DNA from 2 places in the Halobacillus sp. B23F22_1 genome. Region 1 is predicted to be linked to the other one. Evidence: a T-box and tRNA genes for the amino acid it is inferred to sense, from the RefSeq annotation. Region 1 holds a T-box; the other holds one or more tRNA genes.
What was found. The T-box of region 1 lies ahead of argS (arginine--tRNA ligase). A T-box ahead of a tRNA ligase gene usually reads a tRNA of that ligase, here a tRNA-Arg.
Positions count from the first base shown of each region.

Region 2: it encodes a tRNA-Arg, which carries the amino acid that the T-box ahead of argS (arginine--tRNA ligase) is inferred to sense. The anticodon was not compared.

Region 1 covers NZ_JBIEKE010000003.1:204,412-207,833, forward strand. The annotation lists gene ACGTNH_RS16155 (hypothetical protein) at 7-534, shown strand; gene ACGTNH_RS16160 (DUF421 domain-containing protein) at 581-1,198, opposite strand; T-box leader at 1,298-1,515, shown strand; gene argS (arginine--tRNA ligase) at 1,558-3,240, shown strand; partial or broken gene ACGTNH_RS16170 (uridine kinase family protein) at 3,251-3,422, shown strand, end outside.
Region 2 covers NZ_JBIEKE010000001.1:1,370,314-1,373,735, forward strand. The annotation lists gene whiA (DNA-binding protein WhiA) at 1-226, shown strand, start outside; gene ACGTNH_RS06900 (HPr family phosphocarrier protein) at 356-610, shown strand; gene clpP (ATP-dependent Clp endopeptidase proteolytic subunit ClpP) at 727-1,317, opposite strand; tRNA gene ACGTNH_RS06910 (tRNA-Arg) at 1,521-1,596, shown strand; gene ACGTNH_RS06915 (hypothetical protein) at 1,845-2,072, shown strand; gene ACGTNH_RS06920 (glutaredoxin family protein) at 2,650-2,883, shown strand; gene ACGTNH_RS06925 (sugar-binding transcriptional regulator) at 3,037-3,422, shown strand, end outside.

The DNA of each region.
Region 1 (3,422 bases):
GACACGATGACCATCCTAACCATTCTATTAATATTTTTTATGTGCTTTATAACCTTACTTATTTTATTTGATTCTGCTAAGAACGGAATAACCCCTACTCCCACCACTTCTAAAGAAAAAGCTGCAGCACTTAAACTAACAGAGTCTTTACATCCATCATTTATAGCGGACTTAGGAGCAGGTTTTGGTACAATGGCTTTTCCGCTAGCTAAACAATTTCCCGAGGCAAAAGTTGTAGCCTATGAAACGGCTGTTATCCCATGGATCTTTTTACTTATAAGAAATTTCCTCCAACCGCGTGCAAACTTAAGCATACGCCGAAAAAACTTTTTAAAAGAGGATTTATCAAGTTATGATCTCTTTTATACTTATTTGTATCCTAAAGCCATGGAGCAGTTGCAAGCTAAAATCACTCACCAACGGACTACGATGATCTCCAATTGTTTTGCTATGCCTGACTGGAAACCGTCTTTAATTTGGCCAGTTGAATCAAAAGTTAATTACAGCTCGATTTATCTATATAGAAGAAACTAGTGGGTAGTAAATTGTAAGTTATCTGCTTAAGTTTTGTTTTGAGTACTTACTGTAAGTCACTCGGCGGAGGCTGCTGATGTCTTTTCTGTGCCACTTCATTAAAGATATTCTCCTCACCAGATTCAAACGTTGATGGAGATGCTTTATTAGATCCCAGCGCTTGTTTTAATGCCTGAACTTCTTGCAGCAGCCGGTCAACATCTGCTTTCGTGGCTGGTTTCTTCTCTTCATTTAACTCATAGCCTATTTGCCCGTTCGGTTCTAACGTAGCAGATTTAACATCACTAATCGTCGATACATTTTGCTGTCTTAGTTTCATTTCCAATTGATCCACAGTAAACCGCTGCTTTCTTAAATTATCTTTATTGAGCTGTCCATTTTCAATAATAGAAATAGACTGCCCTGTAAAAAACTTTTCCAATGCATCGATCTTCACTTGCGAATACTCAATGACAATTAACGTAAGAACTAATATACTTCCCACACCAAATGTCACCCATATGTTCCGTCCAGACACTGGTTGAATGAGCAGTGAACCGATCGCAATCATAATGACCGTTTGTGCCAAAGTCATCTGAGAAATCGACTTCCTGCCTGCTATTCTTAAAATAAACGTCCCTACTAAAATAATTAAGATAGCCTTCCATATCCAATCCCAGTCCATCGGCATTCCTCCTCTGCCATTATTCTAACTCGAAAGTTCTTTTATATTCAGAATAAATGTTGCAATCCCTTTTCCACTCAGCTATAATTTTTTCAATACCTAAATTCAGTGATAAAGAGAGTAACTTATAATTTCTTCTGCAGCGAATCAGGGACGGTGAAAGCCTGAGAGACGAATATAAGTGAACCGGACTTTTAAGAAGCCTGTTTGAACGAGAAGCAGTAGGACACGGCCGGGGATGACCCCCGTTAACAACTTCGAGTGGCTAAAATTGCAGCTATAAGAGTGGTACCGCGAGCAAACACCTCGTCTCTTTTTTGAGATGGGGTGTTTTTTTATATTATTAGGAGGAATCATCAATGGAAAAACATGTCCTTGCCCTGCAGCTGTCCCATATGCTTGGAGAAAAATTCACACGAGAATGGATCTATGAAAACATTGAAGTCCCGAAGCAGGAAAGAATGGGCGATTTGGCGTTCCCTTGTTTCAAGCTCGCACCAGCCTTTCGTAAGTCACCTCAAGAAATAGCGAGAGAGCTTTCGCCACAATTGAAACACGATTTATTTGAGCGCGTTCAACCTGTCAGTGGATACATCAACATTTTTCTCAACCAGGAATTTACGACTGAACATACACTCAAGCAGATTCTTACCGAACGAGCGAGCTATGGAATGCATCGGTTTGGCGAAGGGAAAACCGTCGTCATTGATTTGTCCGCTCCAAACATTGCCAAACCATTTTCTATGGGACACCTTCGCTCCACAGTTATTGGAAATGCCCTATCAAATCTTGCAGAACATTGCGGGTATAAAACAGTAAAAATTAATTATATTGGAGATTATGGCACACAATTTGGCAAACTGCTGGCAGCCTACAAAATGTGGGGAGACGAAGAAAGTGTGAAATCCAATCCTATCGCCGAGCTTAAAAAAATCTATGTAAGATTTCACGAAGAAGCAAAGGAGAACCCAGAGTTAATTGAAACAGGACGTGGCTGGTTTAAGAAATTAGAACATCAGGATGAAGAAGCTGTAACATTGTGGAAATGGTTTAAAGATGCCTCTCTCGAGGAGTTCGATAAAATTTATGAGCTGCTCGGCATTGAATTTGATCTTACGCGTGGTGAGGCCTACTATAACGATAAAATGAAGGCCACTATTGACTTACTTAAAAGACATCACTTATTAGCTGAGTCCGAAGGTGCCCAGGTAGTCCATTTAGATAAAGAAGGGCTTCCGCCATGTTTAATTACCAAAAGTGACGGCACTACCATTTACGCTACACGTGATTTAACTGCTGCAATTGATCGATATGGAAGCTATTCTTTTGATGAGGCTCTTTATGTAGTAGGTCATGAGCAATCACTGCATTTTCAGCAGATTAAGCAGGTACTTGGCAAGCTCCACTTTCCCTGGGCTCAAGATGTAAAACACATCTCCTTTGGAATGATGCTGCAAGACGGGGCAAAAATGTCAACGCGAAGAGGCAAAACCATTTTATTGGAAAATGTTCTGAAAGAAGCTATTCAACATGCCAAAGTCAATATTGAAGAGAAGAATCCTGAGTTAGAAAATAAAGAAGAAGCAGCACGTCAAGTCGGGGTAGGAGCTGTTATATTTCACGATTTAAAAAATGATCGCCGTAATGATGTGGAATTCTCACTTAGTGATATGCTTACCTTTGAAGGGAATACCGCCCCTTATTTACAATATGCCTTCGTTCGTGCCTGTTCGCTTTTACAAAAAGGAGCATTTGATCCTTATACAGCAGATCCTGACCTAAACGATGAAAATGCTTGGCCGTTAATCAAACAACTGCGAGTATTTCCACAAATTGTGGAAGCAGCTTACAAGGAGTATGACCCAAGCAAGGTGGCGAAATACTTACTCGAACTCGCCCGCCTATTCAATCAATACTATACCCATACCAAGATTCTGGAAGGCGAACAGCTGCAAAAGAAATTAACGCTTGTATACGGCTTCTCTATCGTAATAAAAAAAGGACTCCACTTGCTTGGCATTGAGGCACCCAAAAAAATGTAGGAGAAATGATATGAACAAACTCCCCCGCTTTAATCAGAAGCTAACTTTAATCGGTATTGACGGCTGCGGCGGCTCAGGTAAAAGTACACTTGCCGACGCTCTCTCTAACGCCTATTCATACTCCACGATTATTCACATGGATGATTTTTATTTACCATCCGCCCAGAGAAATCGATCCACTC
Region 2 (3,422 bases), on a different contig from region 1:
CATAAAATTCATAAAAAGCACGGTCGGTTTAGAGGCGTTACCAGATAAATTACAGGAAATTGCCCGATTACGTTATGACCATCAAGAAGTATCGCTTAAAGAATTAGGCGAACTTGTGTCTGGATCCCCAATCAGTAAATCCGGAATTAACCATCGTTTAAGAAAAATTGATGAATTTGCTGATAAAGTTCGACGCGGAGAGATACAAGAAAGTAGTCAAAAATAATGTAAATCGCATTGATTCGTGCTATAATAGTTTCAATAAAGAACGCACTCTAAAGAGTAGCGTTCTTTATTTCAAATTCATGAATGCGCTTTCCATACTTAATTGCATGTTAGGAAGGAGAAATGATAGATGAAGGAACAAAATATTACAATCGATTTAACTACAGGACTGCAAGCGAGACCAGCGGCTCAATTTGTCCAACTGGCGAACCGATACACTTCAGACGTATTTATTGAAAAAGACAATAAAAGAATTAACGCAAAAAGCATTATGGGGTTAATGAGTCTAGCTGTAGGGCAAGGCGAAGAGATAAAGTTAATCGTGGACGGTTCAGATGAGGAAGTAGTCCTAAAAGAGTTAACTAATTTCGTTAAGCAGTCGTAAGGTTACTTATGTGAAAAAATGAACAGATTTAAAAAGGGGAACGATCTCATAATTTTTGTGTGTGCTTTTTCTCAAAAAAACCCGCTGCTTTTAGGCAGCGGGGTTTATTATACATATTATTTTTCGTTCGTTTTTTCCATTACTTTATCAATTAAACCATATTCCACAGCTTCATGAGCTGACATGAAATTGTCCCGATCTGTATCACGCTCAATAACTTCAATTGGCTGCCCGGTTCTTTCAGCTAGGATTTGATTTAACTTTTCACGCATTTTGATAATGCGTTTCGCATGAATTTCAATATCCGATGCTTGACCTTGAGTACCGCCTAAAGGCTGATGAATCATAACTTCACTGTTCGGAAGTGCATAACGTTTCCCTTTAGTACCTGCATTTAATAAGAAAGCTCCCATGGAAGCAGCCATTCCTGTGCAGATTGTGGAAACATCCGGCTTAATGAATTGCATTGTATCATAAATCGCCATACCGGAAGTTATGGAACCACCGGGTGAGTTAATGTAAAGAGAGATATCTTTGTCAGGATCATCAGCGGCTAAGAAAAGCAGTTGAGCCACAACAGAGTTTGAGATATTGTCGTCAATCGGACTACCTAACATAATAATACGGTCTTTAAGCAGGCGTGAATAGATATCGTAAGCACGCTCTCCTCTGTTCGTTTGTTCAATAACTGTAGGGACTAAATTCATTCTAATTCCTCCTTATTATCATACATTTATGATGGAATGTAATTTTATAATACAGTTAAGGTCAGAAAAGGTCAAACAAAACCCTTTGACATATTTCTTATACCATCTTTCCCTAAATTACCATGGATAAACGTATAAATATTCGTATGTGCTTCTTGCTTTTCTTCTCATTCGTGAGTATAATAGATTTTGCACTTTTATTTGCGCCCGTAGCTCAGTTGGATAGAGCGGTAGATTCCGGTTCTACGTCAGTCGGAGGTTCGAATCCTCTCGGGCGCGCTTATTATAGAAGGAGTTCCACCTGGCTGTGCGCCAGGTTTTCTTTTTATGTTATTTACTATTCTTGTATAGTAGTGCCCGTTGTGGAAGTTATATGTTACACACTTCTTATACAATGTTTGAACAATGAAGGCTTACTTGTTTTCGTTTGTTCAATATAGTAGCAGGGTTTATAATTTTGATATTCTGTGTTACTGTTGAGAATGTAATAGGAACTGCTGAACGCTTTTAACTAAAAAGGAGTTTTTATGACAAACATTCTTCGATTTAAAATTATGTCGACTGAAAGAGTTTCTGATGATCGTAGAATACATGTCTATGATATGATGAATCAGCGAAATTTATCTTTCAATTTCGATTCTTTGAAAAGGTCTCATGAAAGACTTAACAGCGAAGAAGAACTATCTCAATTCTTGAATACAAAAAAGTATAAAATTGAACATGGTTTTTATGACAAAGAAGGACACGTATCTTAACGTGTCCTTCTCAGCTTGTAGAGAAATCTTATAGAGTGTAAAGGGTTTGAGGAAACGACTCCCTTTCCGCGGGCGAATGGTGTGCCTCCTCGGGTTTTATCAGCCCTCCGGGCTCACACCTGATTCTCATCTTCCGCAGGAGTCTCGCCATTTCCTCAAATCCTTTTTCGAAATAGATCATGGGCATTCATTTACTCAAGCTGTGCCCTTATAAAAGCAGTGTTTGCAAAAGGGTATTCACATTACGAAGGTTTCAAGCTTTCATTCTGGTCAAAGGCACGGAGAAAGCAGTCGTTTAATACAATTTTATGCGAGTCCGATGTTAGGGTTCACTTCAGTACTGCACGAGGCGAAGATCCCGCAGGAAAGCGCTCATTGCTTTCTTAAGAAGCTGAGGCCGTGCCCACGGAAAGCGAATTTGACGGAGCGATCGTTTGAATTCTTTTTAACATAAATAATCCGAATGATTTCTACAAAATCATTCGGATTATTTAATGCTTTATTGAGTTTTGTCCCGTGCTTTTCTTTTTTTATACATGCTACACTAGAAACAAATGATTTATAGAAGGGGTTTGAAATGAACAAAATCATTTTTTATGGAAAACAGAATTGCTGTTTGTGTGATGAAGTCAGAAGTCTAGTTGAAATTTTACAAAATAATTATGAAATTGATGTTAAAGAAGTCGATATAGAGGGTAATAGACAACTGGAGCAAAAATATTTGGTGGAAATCCCTGTACTGAATATTAATGGCCAAGAGCTTGAGTATCGTCAAATAGATCTTTCTGCTATAAGAGAGCGTTTACATTGATTTGAGGATATTTTATAACTTGCGCCGCCAATTTCACACTGTTAATATAAAAGGTGAATAGAATATTTTTTTGCTCCTAGTGGGACAGAATATGACTGCCTGGGACGCATTTACCCCGGTCTAAGTATTTCCAATTTTAAAGGAGCTATTACGATGAGAGCTTTAATTGATCTACAGAAAAGATTATTCCCTGATGTTCTTGAAATCATGCAGCGTCGTTATCAATTGCTTCACTACATACAGCTCATGCAGCCAGTAGGAAGAAGGACATTATCAGAAAACATCGAACTGGCTGAGCGAACGGTTCGTAGTGAAGTGGATTACCTAAATAAACTGGGAGCTATAGAAATAACATCTAGAGGGATGCACTTAACCTATGAGGGTCAAAGTATCCTTGAACAGCTTTCTGCATTTATTAAAGACGTAACGGGCATAAAGGTTTTAGAAAACCGTTTAAGGGAAAAGTTAAATTTAGATTATGTCGTAGTAGTTCCAGGGGATAGCGATGAGCTGGATTGGGTAAAACATGAAATGGGAAA